3 regions of the Nitratidesulfovibrio sp. HK-II genome follow, and region 1 is predicted to be linked to each of the others. Evidence: riboswitches for the same ligand, from Rfam matches in the RefSeq annotation. Region 1 holds a riboswitch; each other region holds the start of a gene.
What was found. Region 1 has a riboswitch for cobalamin ahead of metE (5-methyltetrahydropteroyltriglutamate--homocysteine S-methyltransferase). Riboswitches for the same ligand answer to the same signal wherever they lie in the genome.
Positions count from the first base shown of each region.

Region 2: it holds a riboswitch for cobalamin, as region 1 does, so the genes downstream of both, RVX_RS14430 (sirohydrochlorin cobaltochelatase) here and metE (5-methyltetrahydropteroyltriglutamate--homocysteine S-methyltransferase) in region 1, are expected to answer to the same signal.
Region 3: it holds a riboswitch for cobalamin, as region 1 does, so the genes downstream of both, RVX_RS14290 (ribonucleoside triphosphate reductase) here and metE (5-methyltetrahydropteroyltriglutamate--homocysteine S-methyltransferase) in region 1, are expected to answer to the same signal.

Region 1 is NZ_AP036014.1:4,072,154-4,077,469, forward strand. Features, by position in the region: gene RVX_RS17025 (cell division protein FtsX) at 1-414, shown strand, start outside; gene ilvD (dihydroxy-acid dehydratase) at 754-2,421, shown strand; cobalamin riboswitch at 2,923-3,152, shown strand; gene metE (5-methyltetrahydropteroyltriglutamate--homocysteine S-methyltransferase) at 3,268-5,316, shown strand, end outside.
Region 2 is NZ_AP036014.1:3,413,393-3,418,708, reverse strand. Features, by position in the region: gene RVX_RS14440 (ABC transporter ATP-binding protein) at 1-208, opposite strand, end outside; gene RVX_RS14435 (FecCD family ABC transporter permease) at 205-1,458, opposite strand; gene RVX_RS14430 (sirohydrochlorin cobaltochelatase) at 1,458-2,435, opposite strand; cobalamin riboswitch at 2,613-2,793, opposite strand; gene RVX_RS14425 (VWA domain-containing protein) at 3,384-5,316, shown strand, end outside.
Region 3 is NZ_AP036014.1:3,372,452-3,377,767, forward strand. Features, by position in the region: gene RVX_RS14280 (hypothetical protein) at 1-417, shown strand, start outside; gene RVX_RS14285 (hypothetical protein) at 645-986, opposite strand; gene RVX_RS14290 (ribonucleoside triphosphate reductase) at 1,264-3,378, opposite strand; cobalamin riboswitch at 3,547-3,785, opposite strand; gene RVX_RS14295 (flagellin) at 4,094-4,921, shown strand.

The DNA of each region.
Region 1 (5,316 bases):
GCCGCATCGCCCCTGCGCGACGAACTGGGCAAGGCGTGGCGCTCGGCCAGCCGCTTCGTGATCTGGCCCACCGTGGGGTTCCTCGGCGTGGTGCTGGCGCTGGTGGTGGGCAACACCGTGCGGCTCACCCTGTCCACCCGCCGGGAAGAAATCGACATCCTGCAACTGGTGGGCGCGCGCAACTGGTACATCCGCCTGCCCCTGATGGTGGCGGGCGCGCTGCAAGGGCTGCTGGGCGGGGGCCTTGCCTGCCTGCTGCTGGCCGCCGTGCACTGGCGCTTCCGCACCGCGCTCAACGTGCCGCCCCTGCTGCTGGAACTGCGCCTGCCCCCGCCGGAACAGGCCGCCCTGCTGCTGGCCGTGCCCGTGCTCATGGGCATCCTGGGCAGCTGGATTGCCGTCCGCAGCCGGTAGGGGTACAAATTTCCACGGGTGACCGGAAGCCCGGCCCTGCTGCCTGCCTTACGGACGCGCTACGCGCCTCCTGACCGCCGCCGCAAGACGCCGCCCCGCTCCCCAGCCCCCCTCTCCCCGAGGCATTTCCCTTGGGGCGACACAGCCACGCGGCCATACCCCCGCAGGCTGACGGCGGTCGCCACACCAATCCGCACCGCCATGCCCACCCAATCAAAAAGTTTTGCGGGGTGGAGAGGGGATGCGGGGGAGAGGAGGGACGCTTTTCCAAAAGCGTCCCTCCTCTCCCCCGCGAACCAACCCTACGAGCCAACGACGCATACAATGAGGACGCAGACCATGCGCAGCAAGAAGATGACCCATGGATTGGAGAAGGCCCCGCACCGTTCGCTGCTGCATGCCCTGGGGCTGACGCGCGAGGAGATCGAGCGCCCCCTGGTGGGCGTGGTGAACGCGGCCAACGAGGTGGTGCCCGGCCACGTGCATTTGCACACCATTGCCGAGGCAGTGAAGGCCGGGGTGCGCGCGGCGGGCGGCACGCCCATGGAGTTTCCGGCAATTGCCGTGTGCGACGGCCTGGCCATGAACCACGAAGGCATGCATTTTTCGCTGCCGTCGCGCGAGATCATTGCCGATTCCATCGAGATCATGGCCACGGCGCACCCGTTCGACGCGCTGGTGTTCATCCCCAACTGTGACAAGTCGGTGCCTGGCATGCTCATGGCCATGCTGCGGATGGACATTCCGTCCATCATGGTCAGCGGCGGCCCCATGCTGGCGGGCGGCACCCTGGCGGGCCGCACCGACCTGATCAGCGTGTTCGAGGCCGTGGGCCGCGTGCAGCGCGGCGACATGACCATGGCCGAACTGGACGAGATGACCGAAACGGCCTGCCCCGGCTGCGGTTCGTGCGCGGGCATGTTCACGGCCAACACCATGAACTGCATGGCCGAAACCATGGGCCTTGCCCTGCCGGGCAACGGCACCATCCCGGCGGTGACGGCGGCGCGCGTGCGCCTGGCCAAGCACGCGGGCATGAAGGTGATGGAACTGCTGGAAAAGAACATCACCCCGCGCTCCATCGTCACTCCGCGCGCGGTGGCCAATGCCGTGGCCGTGGACATGGCCCTCGGCGGCTCCACCAACACGGTGCTGCACCTGCCCGCCGTGTTCGGCGAGGCCGGGCTGGACCTGACGCTGGACATCTTCGACGAGGTCAGCCGCAAGACCCCCAACCTGTGCAAGCTTTCCCCGGCCGGGCACCACCACATCCAGGACCTGCACGCCGCAGGCGGCATCCCGGCCGTGATGGCGGAACTGACCAAGAAGGGTCTGGTGGACACCTCGGTCATGACCGTCACCGGCAAGACCCTGGCCGAAAACCTGACCGAGCTGAACGCCCGCGTGCTCAACTACGACGTAATACATTCCGTTGACGAACCGTATTCGGCGCAGGGCGGCATCGCCATCCTCAAGGGCTCGCTGGCCCCGCAGGGCGCGGTGGTCAAGCAGTCGGCCGTGGCTCCGGAAATGATGGTGCGCGAGGCCGTGGCCCGGGTGTTCGATTCCGAGGGCGATGCCCACGCCGCCATCATGGGCGGCAAGATCAACAAGGGCGACGCCATCATCATCCGCTACGAAGGCCCGCGCGGCGGCCCCGGCATGCGCGAGATGCTGTCGCCCACCGCCGCCATCGCGGGCATGGGCCTGGGCGCGGACGTGGCCCTGATCACCGACGGCCGCTTCAGCGGCGGCACGCGCGGCGCGGCCATTGGCCACGTCTCGCCGGAAGCCGCCGACGGCGGCAACATCGGCCTGGTCAAGGAAGGCGACCGGATTCGCATCGACATTCCGGCCCGCAGGCTGGACCTGCTGGTGGACGAGGCGGAACTGGCCGCCCGGCGCGAAACCTTCGTGCCCAAGGAAAAGCCGGTCACCTCGCCCCTGCTGCGCCGCTACGCCCGTCAGGTGACCAGCGCGGCCACCGGGGCCATGTTCCGCAAGTAGTCTGCCGTAACAGGCTGGATTCTTACGGGGGAGGGACCCTTTTGCGGCAGCCGTAGGCGAGTCCACGAGCCGTACGGATGGCGTCCGCAAAGCGTGAAAAGGGTCTCCTCCCCCGAACCCCCACCCCCCAAAACTTTTATTTGTATTTCCTGCGCATTGCGAGGGCACCCCGAATGAGATCCAAGAGGCGACTGCCGCGCGACGGTCGTCATCCGTAAGACTCGCAAGCTCGCCTAACGGCTTCCGTTCTTGGCCGTTAAGGGCGTCAAAGAGCAAACCTTTTCAATAGCCTGTTAACCCTCCCTCGCCCCCACAGCATTCCCTGACGGCCCGTCGCACCATCCGGTGCGGCGGGCCGTTGTGCGTGGTTGCTGTGGATGGACTTTCGGCAAAATCCGCGCGCCCTCGCTTGACACTCAATCACTATATCAGTATTTGCTGATTTAGTGATGTTATCATCCCCGAGCACGGCAGACCGCTGCATGCTCGGACGTGGAAGGGAAACGGAAACCGGTGCAAATCCGGTACAGGCGCGCTGCCGTGTTCGGGCATGCCGCCCGCCGCCACCGCCAGCGCCATCCCGGCTCTCCCTGCCCGCACGGGCAACGGAGTTGTCGGGCATGGCACGCGGGAAGGTCGCGGGCCACGGCTCCGGACCACGCGATGCCCCTCGCAAGGGCGTTCGCGTGGTTGCGAAGCCTTTCACCCACCGCCCGTCAGTCGGAAGACGTCCCCTCCGCACCGCCCAAGGCCGCGCGAACCGGACCCCGGCATGCGCCCGCCCCACTGCAGGGGCGCGCGCTCGCGAATCGCTCTCACCTGTCTTCACGCATTCCGGAGGTGGCAATGCGTACCCACAACCTTGGCTTTCCGCGCATCGGCGGCAACCGTGAACTGAAAAAGGCCGTCGAGGACTACTGGAAAGGCGCGGCCACGCGCCAGCAACTGGAGAACGCCGCGCGCGCCATCCGCCTGCGCAACTGGACCCTCCAGCGCGAGGCGGGCATCGACGTGGTGCCCGTGGGCGACTTCGCCCTGTACGACCACATCCTGGACGCCGCCCTGCTGCTGGGCGTGGTGCCCCCGCGCTTCCGCCACGGCGACGCGCCCCGCGACATCGACCTGATGTTCCGCATGGCCCGCGGCCAGGGCGGAGAGCACCCCGTGTCCCCGCTGGAAATGACCAAGTGGTTCGACACCAATTACCACTACCTGGTCCCGGAACTGGACGCGGCCACCACCTTCGCGCCCGAGGCCGCCCCCCTGCTGGCCCACATCGACGAGGCGCTGGCGGCGGGCTTCACCCCCAAGGCGGTGCTGCCCGGCCCCATGACCTTCCTGTGGCTGTCCAAGCGCGTGGACGGGGGCACCCGCTGGTCGCTGCTGCCCGCCCTGCTCGACGCCTACGGCGCGCTGCTGCGGCAGGTGGCCGCCCGCTGCCCGCTGATCCAACTGGACGAACCCATCCTGTCTTTGGATCTGGCCGATGACATCCGCTCGCGCTTCGTGCCCGCCTATGCCCGGCTGCGCGTGGCCGTGCCGGACGCCACCCTGCTGCTGGCCAGCTACTTCGCCCCGGTGGGCGACAATCTGCCCGTGGCGCTGTCCCTCCCTGTGGACGTGCTGCACCTGGACCTGGTGCGCGGGCCGGAAGACCTGGCCCCGGCGCTGGACATCCTGGCCCGCGCGCCCCAGAAACCGACGGGCGACCCCGCGTTGCCGCAATCCGGCATTGCGCTTTCCCTGGGCGTGGTCAACGGCCGCAATGTCTGGCGCGTGGATGCCGACTCCGCCGCCTCGCCGGTGCGCGCCGCCGTGGCAGCCCTTGGCCCGGACCGGGTGTGGGTGGCCCCGTCCTGCTCGCTGCTGCACAGCCCCGTGGACCTCGACGCGGAAACCGGGCTGGACCCGGAAGTGGCGCAATGGCTGGCCTTTGCCAAACAGAAATGCGCCGAAGTGCGCCTGGTGGCCGACATGTGCGACCTGAACGGCCGCGCCGACGCGCCGGAGACCGCCGCCGCCCTGGCCCGCAACCGGGCCGCCTTGGTCGCCCGCGCCGCAAGCCCGGCCATCCACGACCCTGCCGTGGCCGCACGCGTGGGCACCGTCACCCCGGAAATGGGCTGGCGCGCCACGCCCTACACCGCCCGCATCGCTGCCCAGCGCGCCGCGCTGCGTCTGCCCCAGCTGCCCACCACCACCATCGGCTCGTTCCCCCAGACAGCCGACATCCGCGCCCAGCGCCGCAAGCTGCGCACCGGCCAGATCACCGAGGCCCAGTACGACGCCGCCATGCGCGAGGCCATCGCCACCGCCGTCCGCGAGCAGGAGGCCCTGGGACTGGACGTGCTGGTGCACGGCGAGCCGGAGCGCAACGACATGGTCGAATACTTCGGTGAGCAGTTGCGCGGCTTCTGCATCACCGCCAACGGCTGGGTGCAAAGCTACGGCACCCGCTGCGTCAAGCCGCCCCTGCTCTACGGCGACGTCTCGCGGCCCGGCCCCATGACCGTGCGCTGGATCACCCATGCCCAGTCGCTCACCGCCAGGCCGGTCAAGGGCATGCTTACCGGCCCCGTCACCATCGCCTGCTGGAGCTTCGTGCGAGACGACGTGCCCCGGCCCGTGGTGTTCCGCCAGCTGGCCCTGGCCATTCGCGACGAAGTGGCCGACCTGGAGGCCGCTGGCATTGGCGTCATCCAGATCGACGAGCCCGCCCTGCGCGAGGGGCTGCCCCTGCGCCGAGCCGCCCACGCCGCCTACCTGGACGCCGCCGTGGGCGCGTTCCGCCTGGCTTCGTCCGGCGTGCGCGACACCACCCAGATCCATACCCACATGTGCTACTGCGACTTCCACGACATCATCGACCATGTGGCCGCCCTGGACGCCGACGTC
Region 2 (5,316 bases), 660 kb from region 1:
CGTCCAGCGTCACCGTGCCCGTGCGCGGGGCCAGCACGCCGGACAGCACCAGCAGCAGGGTGGTCTTGCCGCTGCCGTTGGGACCCAGCAGGCCCACCAGTTCGCCGGGGGCCACGGACAGTGACACGCCGTGCAGCACGTCGCCCGCGTCGGAACGCGTGTCCGCCAGCCGCCCGTACCCGGCATGCACGTTGGAAAGTTCGATCATTCCGCGCCCCCCGCCGGGGTCCGAATCGGAGATGGACCCGAAGCCGCAGCCGAAGCAACGTCCGGGGATGGGGCTGGGACATGGTCGGCAGGAAGGGTTGCCGGGCCGCGTCCGTCACCCCCGCCGCGCACCAGCAGCAGGCAGAAGAACGGCCCGCCCAGCAGCGCCGTGACCACCCCCACGGGCAACTCCGCCCCGCCGGGCAGCAGGGTGCGGGCCAGCACGTCGGCCCAGGCCAGCAGCATGCCGCCGCCAAACCATCCGGCCGCCAGCAGCGGCCCGTGCGCCGCGCCCAGGCGCATCCGGGCCAGGTGCGGCACCACCAGCCCGACGAAGCCGATGACCCCGCTCACCGCCACGCAGCCCGCCGTGATCAGGCTGGCGCCCACCAGCAGTTGCAGGCGGACGCGGGCCGTGTCCATGCCCAGTTGCCGGGCCTGCACGTCGCCCAGGGCCAGGATGTCCAGTTCGCGAAAGCGCGGCAGCACCAGCAGGAGGCCCAGCGCCAGCCACGGCAGCAGCACCGCCGCGTGTGTCCAGCCGCGCCCCTGCAGGCTGCCCATGATCCAGAACACGATGCTGGACACCGATTCCTCGTCCAGCGCCTTGACCAGCGAGACCAGTGCCGAGAGCACGGTGGATACCACCACGCCCGCCAGCACCACGGTTTCGCGGCGAAAGGCCCCGCCCCCGGCCGCACCGCCCAGCAGCAGCACCGCGCCCAGCGAGGCCAGCGCCCCGGCCAGCGCGGCCAGCGGCAGCAGGGCCTGCGGCGAAAGCCCGGCCAGCGCGGGCAGGTGCATGGCCAGCCACGCGGTCAGCGGGCCGATGCCCAGGGTGAGCGCCAGCGACGCGCCAAAGGCCGCGCCGCCGGACACGCCCAAGGTGAACGGGTCGGCCAGGGGGTTGCGCAGCACGCCCTGAAACACCGTGCCGGCCACGGCCAGCCCGCCGCCCGCCAGCAGGGCCAGGCAGACCCGGGCCAGGCGGATGCGGGTGACCACCAACATGTGGGTGGCGTCTGGCGCGGGGCCTGCCCCGCCGGTGAGCGCGCCCGGCAGCGCCAGTTCGGCCAGCGCGCGCAGCACGTCGTCCACGGGAATGCGGAACGGCCCGAACAGGCAGGCCAGCACCACCGTGGCCGCCCAGCACAGGGCGGCCAGCAGGATGATGCGAAGGGCGCGGCGCTGCCGCGCGGCCCCGGTCCGCGCCTGTTGCGGCACGGATCGGGGAACGGTGGCGTTATCCATTACTGTTTCAGTTGCTCCAGCGCGGCGTCCAGGTGGCGCAGCCAGATGGGCACCACGGCGTCGGACGAGGCGGTGCCGCGCAGCACCGGGCGCGGGGTGATGCCCCGTTCGCGCAACTGCGAGGCCCACGATTCCGGATCGTCACCGGCCATGTCGTTGTGGGCGTGGTCGCCCGCCACGGCCATCAGCGGCACCAGCCACGCGGTGCGCGCCTTGCGGGCGGCCAGCGCCCCGGCCACGTCGTCGAACGAGGGGGAGCCCTCCACCACGCCGATGAAGGCCAGCGGGTCGGTCTTGGCCAGATAGAACTGCAGGGCCGGGTAGCATAGCGCCGCCGGGTGGTGCGGGTTGCCGTGGCCCAGGAACACCACGGCCTCGCCGGGCTTGCGTTCCTTGGGCAGCAGCGACTTCAGGGCCACGGCCAAGGATTCCGCGTCGTCGGTGGAGGCCAGCAGCGGCAGACCCACGGTGATGCGGGTCAGCCCCTTGGGCAGGCCCTCCATGGCCTTGGCCGTGGCCAGCAGGCCGTGGAATTCCGCACCGGGGATGGTGTGGAACGACTGCACGGCAACGTGGGTAAAGCCTTCCTCGGCCATGTCGGCCAGGGCCTGTTGGGGCGAGGCGGCGGGTTTGCCTTCCCTGATCAGCGCGGCGCGGGCCTGCCGGGCCGTCCACGCCCAGCGCACGTCCGTATCGGGGTGCGCGGCGCGCACCAGCCGTTCGATGTTGTCCAGCGCGGGCCGGGCTTCTTCCACCGTGGTGCCGAAGGCCACCAGCAGGATGCCTTCCTTGCGGGCGGCTTCGCCAGCGTGCCCGGCAAGCGCGGCGCCCGGCAGGGCCAGGCACAGGGCCAGCAGCAGGGCCGCCAGCAGCGGCAGGGGCAGGGCGCGGGAGAAGGCGGACAATGACGCGCACAGGCGCGCGCGCGAAAGGACGCCCCGCCGCAGGGCGGGCGTGCCGTCAGACAGATGGAACATGGGACCTCCGAAGGAGGCAGGCGGGCAATGGGCGGAAGGCGGACACTGCGGATGCGGCCCGGTGCGGCCCCGATGCGGTCCGCCGAAGTCGCGGCGGGCCACTGGGGTGAAGTCGCGAAGGCGCGCGGTTCGTGGCCGCCGGTCCCGGAAGGGCAAAAGCCCCGTTGCCTTCCGGGCATGGCCGATGACGCATCAGGCAGGTCTTCCGGCTTGCCCGACCTGCTCCGGCCTTCCCGGACCGTGGTCCAGTGGCGCTCGGGGGAGCAGGCGTTCTGGCGGGCTTACGGCGGCGGGTCCGCTCCCGATTCACACGGGATTCCCTATCAAGTCCAAGGACACCTGAAGGGTCATGGATAGGCCCCGCGCGGCGACGCTGTCAAGCTGGCGGGCGCGGAGGGGCGTGGGCAACGGGCGGCCCGCCGTGAGCGGTGCGGCCCGCGTTCACAACATATGGAAGAAACGCGGGCCCGCCTTGCCGTTCCGCGCCCCCTTGGACGTTCGGACAGTCGGGCATGCAGCAAGCGACCGGCCAGCCCGGCCAGCCCGGCCAGCCCGGACGAACCGGACGGGCCAGCCGCCTTGCGTGCAGGCGCAAATAGTGTATTACACCAGTATTACAGGTCTAACGGGGTTGGCATCGCGGTTGCAGAGTAACCGTTAGTCGCTGGCCCGAATCCGGCTTGTCCGGACAACACCCGAGATTCGGGCGGCACCGTGAAGGAATGAAAGAACAACCTGACATTCCTTAAGAAAACAGGATGGCGGGCACGGCCCGGAACAAATTTACTGATGGATTTGGGGATTCCGGAAAAGCCGGACGAAAAGCGGCATGACCGGATAACAGGCTGAAAGCAGGCGGGGCGCGCCCGGAATCGGATTCCGATCGGCATTCCCGCACAACGCAAGGTCGGAGTCGCAGCGCGCCTTCGCCAACAAGGGGAGAAAGCCATGGTTACGCAGAACACTACCACCGCCGCGGGCGCGGCACCCACCGGCGCCCGCATCCGGCTGAACACGCCGCAGGCCAACCAGCAGGTCGTCATCGACAACATTGCTGGCGCCACGCTGGAAATGGGCTTCCCGTCCGAGGCGGCCCAACTCGAGCAATCCGGACAGGACCTCGTGTTCCTGTTCGAGAACGGCGGACGCATCGTCCTTTCCAACTTCTTCGGCCTGTTCGAATCCAACCAGCTGCCCGCCTTCAACCTTGAAGACGGCCAGTCGCTGCCGGGCGACGCGTTTCTCGCGGCCCTGCGCGAAGACCTGCTGCCCGCCGCCGGTCCTGGCGCGGGCGCTGCCGCGGGCAGCGGCGGCGTGGGCGACTACGCCGACGACGCGGGCGACCTGATCGGCGGCGTGGACCGCCTTGACCCGCTGGGCACCACCGGCATCGGCACGGCGGCCCTGCCGGGCATCGAAGACGCGGGTCCGCTTGATCTCGCCACCGGCACCCTGGTGATCAACCTGACCACGGGCATCAGCACCACCATCGGCGAAAACGGCAACTATCCCGAACATCCCGACGCGGTTCCCCCGGGCGCCTACGCGGGCGTGTTCGAAGACTGGGCCCCCAATCAGCACCTGGGTTCGCCCCTGACCTTCGAGGCGGTGCTGGGCTTCATCTTCACCCCCACCGACAACGAAGTGCTGGACAGCATCACCATCACCGGTCCCATCGCGGGCACCCTGCTGGTGGGCGGCGTTCCCGTGGCGGCGGACGGCGCGGGCAACTTCGTCATTTCCGCGGCTGACATCGACGACGTGACCCTGCTGCCCCTGGCGGACAGCGGCACCGACATCCCGCTTTCCGGCTTCGCCTCCATCACCGACCCCGACTCCGGGCTGAGCGGCACCGTGCCGTTCACCTTCACGGCGGTGGTCGACGCGGTGGCCGACCAGCCCATTGGCCTGCATGAAACGGTCAGCTACGGTCCCTTCTATTGCGACCACGGCAACGGCGACGGCGGCAACGGTGAAGTGGTCACCGCCCGCGTGATGGATTCCGATGGCGGCGACGAGCGGTCGTTCTGGCATCACAACCCCCACGACGCCCCTGACGGCCCGTGGTGGAAGCATACGGCCGCCGACCCCACCGAGAACGACAACGGCGACCACACCCAAAGCGCGGTCAAGATCACCCTGTCCGCCACCTTCGGCGATTATCAGGATGGTTCGGAAAGCCACTTCCTGCTCATCGAGGCCAAGGACGGCTGGACCTATGACACCGTGAACATCGGCGGCGTGGAACTGGACCTCTCCGAGTTCCTGACCCTGGGCGCGGACATCCCCGCCTCTGCCACGCAGGGCCTGGGCGTCATCGACCCCGCCGGCTATTACTACGTCATCCCCGTGGGCGACGAGAGCATCGTGGGCACCTCGCAGTCCGTGGACGGCCTGGGCCAGACGCATGAACTGGCCACCAAGGCCGTCACCCTCACCCTGTACGCCCCGGACGAAGACTACGTGCCCGGTGGCAACGGCGGCTACGAAGGCAACGGCGGCTACGAAGGCAACGGCGAGTTCGAAGGCCCCGTCATCGCCACGCTCGACCAGGGCTACAACGGCGACGGCGAACACTGCGGGCGCGGCAACGACTACAAGGAAACCTTCGTCACCGGCGCGCTGGCCGTGGACAGCGACGCGGACGGCAGCCTCGTGGCGGTCAACGACAATTCGCTGGTGTTCGGCTCCACCGACGTGTGGGTGGCCGCGGCCGAAGGCCACATCTATGTCACCGGTCAGCAGATCGGCTACGAAGATCCGCAGGCTTACGTCAACGAACCCTGGTACGACCCGTTCTCGACCAAGGACATCGACCTCGACTTCCACTTCAGCGGCGCGGACGACGAGCATCTCGACTACCTGCGCATCGCGGTGGACG
Region 3 (5,316 bases), 700 kb from region 1:
GACGCCCGGGTTCCGGACGCAGCCAGCCAGGCCGTGGCCGCCGCCGTGGCCGACACGCCGGGCGAGGCGCGCGAGGCGTTGAGCACCGGCGAGGCCCGCGTGGACAACGTGACCGTGCGCCACGGTTCGGGCAAGCGGCTGCGCATCAACTTCGACCTGACCAACCCCGACCCCAAGAAACAGCTTGGCGGCCAGGCCCTGTTCTCGGTGGTGGCCGCCGACGGGCGCATCCAGCCCCTGAAGGTGGAGCCGGACACCAACCGTTTCCAGATCTCGCGGTTCAAGAAAATCGTCACCTCCGCGCCGCTGCCCGATGGTCTTGCCCCCGCCGACGTGCAGACCCTGGTGGTGGAACTGGAAGCGGAAGGCCGCATCATCTACCGCGAACAGTACCCCGTACCCGCGCCCGAGAAATAGACCGGGGCTCCGCCCGGCACCCCCTTGCGTTTCCCTCGGCCGCCCTTGTGGCGGCCGTTTGCATTTCCCGGCCGTTCCCGCCGCATGCCGCCACTTCCGACCCAACCGTGAATACGGCGCGCAATCCTTCTTCACCGGACGCAAAACCGCCCGGCATGCGCAGAGCCTGCCGGGCGGTCATTTCTTCATTCCGCTTCATTCCAAGTCCACGCCGTGACCGGTGCGGATCACTCGCGCAGGGGGGCGTCGCCACCATCCGGGCCCACCAGTGGCTGGCGGGCATCCGGCTCGGCATCCCGACCGCCGGGGCCGCCAAGCGCATGCCCGTTGCCGTTGCGCCCATCGGCGGGACGCACCGCGTCCAGCACCTCGCGCACCGTGTCCAGGGCCTGGCCGCGTTCCTGGGCCAGGCGCTGCCACTTCTTCTTTTCCTTCTTCAACGCCTCCACGGTCTGCAACAGGTCGCGCACGGTGTGGGCCGGGTAGCCCGGCGTGGCGTGCGCGCCCCGACGCAGTTCCTCGTCGTTGCGCTGGCGGATGGCTTCAAGCTGGGTGGCGTTCAGGATCACGGGGTCACGGGTGGAACCGTGGGCGGTTCCGGGTTCGGTTCAGGACATGACAGGGCATAATACCGCAAACAACGCAACGCTTCAGGGCTGTCGGAGCCATGAGGTTTTTTGTTCTCTGCCGAGGAAGGATGGCTTTTTATGAAGGAAGTGCGGCAGCCGTTATGCGAGTCTTCGAGCATTACGGATGGCGACCGCAGCGCGCTTCCATGGTATTCGACCGGAATAAAAAGCCAACCTGACGAAGGCAGAGGACAAAAGGACCATGGCACTGGCAGCCCTAGTCCGCAGTGGCGGGCTGCGGCAGCTTCATGTCCACTTCGGTGGCGGGCGCGCCGCAATCGCAGAACGAGCCCATGCCGTATTCCATGCGTTCCTTGTACTCCTGCTGCTTGCCGAGGTTCCAGCGGCTCACCGGGCGGTAGTAGCCCACCACGCGGGTGTACACTTCCGCCTCTTCGCCGCACTCGGGGCAGTTCATGTGTTCGCCGCGCAGGTAGCCGTGGGTCTGGCACACCGAGAAGGTGGGCGTGACCGAGATGTACGGGATGCGCGTCTTCTGCATGGCCTTCAGCAGGTAGTTCTTCACCGATGCCTCGTCGGGCGCGGCCTCGCCGAGGAAGGAATGGAATACCGTGCCGCCGTTGTACAGGGTCTGCAACTCGTTCTGGTGCTCCAGCGCGGCGAACACGTCCTCGGTGAAGCCCACGGGCAGCAGCGTCGAGTTGGTGTAGTACGGCGTCTCGCCGCCCGAGGTCGCGATGTCTTCGTACAGGGCGCGGTCGATGCGCGCAAGGCGGTAGCAGGTGCCTTCGCCGGGCGTGGCTTCAAGGTTGTACATGTGCCCGGTCTCTTCCTGGAAGCGCACGGTCAGCTCGCGCAGGTGATGCAGCACGCGCTTCATCAGGCGCAGCCCGGCCTCGGTCTCGATGCCCTTGCCCAAGAGGTTCAGGCAGGCCTCGTGCCCGCCGATGAGCCCGATGGTGGAGAAGTGCCCCGCGTAGCCGTTCTTGAGGTAGCGGCGCGAGAACGGGAACATGCCCGCCTCCAGCATCTGGGTGCACAGCTTGCGCTTGTATTCCAGGGCGTCGCGCGCCATTTCCGCGTACTCGGTGATCATGTCCAGGAAGTCTTCTTCCCCCTGGGCCAGGTACGCGAACTTGGGCAGGTTCAGGGTGACCACGCCGATGGAGCCGGTAAGGTCGCCCGAGCCGAACAGCCCGCCGGTGCGCTTGCGGATTTCGCGCAGGTCCATCTGCAGGCGGCAGCACATGGAGCGCACGTCCTCGGGGTTGAGGTCCGAGTTGATGAAGTTCTGGAAGTAGGGCGCGCCGTACTTGGCCGTCATGCGCAGCAGCATCTTGCCGGTGTCGGTGTCCCACGGAAAGTCGGGGGTGACGTTGTAGGTGGGGATGGGGAAGGAGAAGATGCGCCCGTCGGCGTCGCCTTCCAGCATCACCTCTATGAACGCCCGGTTGAACATGTCCATCTCTGCGGCGTAGTCGCCGTAGGTGGAATCCTGGAATTGGCCGCCGATGATCACCGGTTCATTGGCGATGTGCTTCGGCGGGGCCATATCCAGGGTGAAGTTGGTGAACGGGCTCTGGCCGCCCCAGCGCGAGGTGGTGTTCAGGTTGTACACCAGCTTCTGCACGCCCTGCTTGACCTCGTCGTAGGTCAGCTTGTCGTGGCGGATGAACGGGGCGAGATAGGTGTCGATGTTGTTGAACGCCTGCGCGCCCGCCCATTCATTCTGCAACGTTCCAAGAAAATTCACGATCTGCCCGCAGGCAGCGTCAAAGTGGCGCGCCGGCGAGGCGCAGCAGCGGCCCTTCAGGTTGAAGCCTTCCAGCAGCAGGTCGCGCAGGCTCCAGCCCGCGCAGTACCCGGCCAGGCCAAAGGACAGGTCGTGGATGTGGAAGTAGCCGTGGGTGTGGGCCAGGCGGATTTCTTCGGGGTACTTTTCCAGCACATAGCGCGCCTGCACGGAACCCGCCATGTGCAGGATGAGCCCCTGGAACGAATGGCCCATGTTGGAATTTTCGCTGACGCGCCAGTCGGACCTGTCGAGGTAGCTTTCGATCATCCGGGCCACGTCAAGGTAAGCCTCGTTCTGGCTGCGCAATTCGCGGCGCTTTTCGCGGTAGATGATGTACCGCTCGGCCACGGCGTACAGACGGGCTTCCATCAGCACGCGCTGGACGAGGTCCTGCACCTGTTCCTGCTCGGGGGTGTCCACACCTTCGAGCTTGGCTTCCACCCTCTGGGCCAGGCGTTTGCCCAGCAGGGGGTCCTTGATGCCGCTGGCCTTCAGGGCCTTGTTGATGGCGTGGCCCACCCGGTCCACGGACCAGGTTTCCACGCGGCCGTCGCGCTTCTGGATATGCAGGGGCATGGGGAATGGCTCCCGGACGGCGGGCCGACGGATTTCCGCGCGCCAAAGGCGCACGGCGGCGGGCCGCCCGTGGTAGGGCGCATCCGGGGGTACGTCGGTAACGTACCTCGGCGCGCGGCGTGTTCCGTGAATCTTCTTGAGTCCGTTCCGGGCATCCGCGTGCCCGTGGCGGCAAGAAGCGCTCCGGCCAGGTCTTCTGGCTTTCCCCCGTCCGGCCCGCCTTCCCGGCGCGGGCGGAACCCGGTGCCAGTGGCGCTGCGGCTGCGGAACGAAGCGTGAGCCTCGCACCCGTGCCGGGACGGACGTTGCGCGCCGTGCGCGCGGGGATCACAGCGGCGGGACCGCTCCGGTGTCGCACCGGATTCCCTTCGCCGGAGATCCTTGAAAGTCTTCGTGGCTGTTTTTCGTGGGAGCGGCGCGGCCGTGCGGCACACGTCGCCAATGCCCCCAGCATGTAGCAAAAGCAGGTGCCGGGTTCAACAGCCGAACGCGCCGCCTGTTGCCCCGAAAGGCCCCGCGGCGGCCCGCAACCCTTGCCGCCCTAGGCGTAAAAAAAGCTCCCCATCGGGCTGCCCAGCCGGTCCACGCCGCGCCCCCTGCCGGAGAGTGCGCCCCCGCACGGAACGGCGACCAGCGCAACGCCCCCCTAAAGTTTGCCGAAAACCGGCCGATACGCCTCATGAGGCGTGGTGTATCCACACGCCGGGGAGCGGACGTGGCCGACAAGTCGCTGAACACCATGCTGGTGGAATATTCGCTGCAGCTCCTGCAGCAGGACATGCTGACCAACTCGCTGTTCATGGGCGGGTCGGTGGGCAGATCACTGCGTGATCTTGTCCTGACCGAAAGCCAGTCGCTGAAGCTTACGGACCCCACGGCCGCCGCGCTCACCGGCCGGTTGAGGTCGGACGCGGCCATGCTGCGCCAGGCGTCCAGCAACGTGTCCGAGGCCAAATCCATCGTGGACCTGGCCAACGAAGCCACCACCACCCTCAAGACCGCCTTCACCCGCATGAAGGAACTGGCCAACGGCGTGGCCACCGGCACCATGACCTACGCCTCCGTGCAGGCGGAATACAATTCGCTGGCCTCGCAGATAACCCAGACCATCGCCTCCGCCTCATACAACGGCATCGCCCTGCAGGACGGCACGGCCTGGGCCGCCGACGACCGTATCACCGTGTCCGGCGGATCGGGCACCATCGAGATACAGTCCGGCACCGGCAGTTTCGACCTGGCCCTGTACGACTTCTCGTCATTCAAGAACGCCTTCACCAGCACCCAGATCAACACGGTGGCCAAGGCCGCCGCCATGGTCACCACCCTTTCCGGCCACATCACCACAGTGAACACCGTGGCCTCCAACTACGCATCGCGCTCCACCATCCTGGACGGCCAGGCCGCGTCGCTAGCCGCGCAGGCCGACATCATGGACACGGCCGCCGAAACCCGCGCCAAGGCCAACGAGAGCCGCTCGCTGGAGGAACTGGTGCTGGACCTTCTGCTGCGCGAAACCGGCACCATCACCGACGAGGAAGCCTGACCTTCCGGCGGCTTGCCCGCCGCGCCACGCCCCCACCGGCACGCCCCCCCCTTGCCGCCCCTTCTTGTCGCTCCACTTGCCGCTTTCCCCTTTGGCCATACCCTTGGGGACGGCCGGGTCTGACAGAAATGTCCCGCCCGGCCCCACCCGCAGCCCCCCTGCCATCTCCCCTCGCCGCCGTCTGCGGCGTCACTCGCGCGTGCAACACGGCCTCCCGCCGTCCCTGCCCGCCATGGCGCGCCGCGCCCAGCAAACTGCCTTGATAGTCCAACCAGCTCCGCAGCGGTTCATTGCCGCCGCGCAACGGGGTGTTACGAAATGTAACTTGTGGCCCGCCGCCGTTGACTTCGCGCGGGTTCGGCGCGATATGCGCCTCGTCGTGCCGGTGTGTCCGG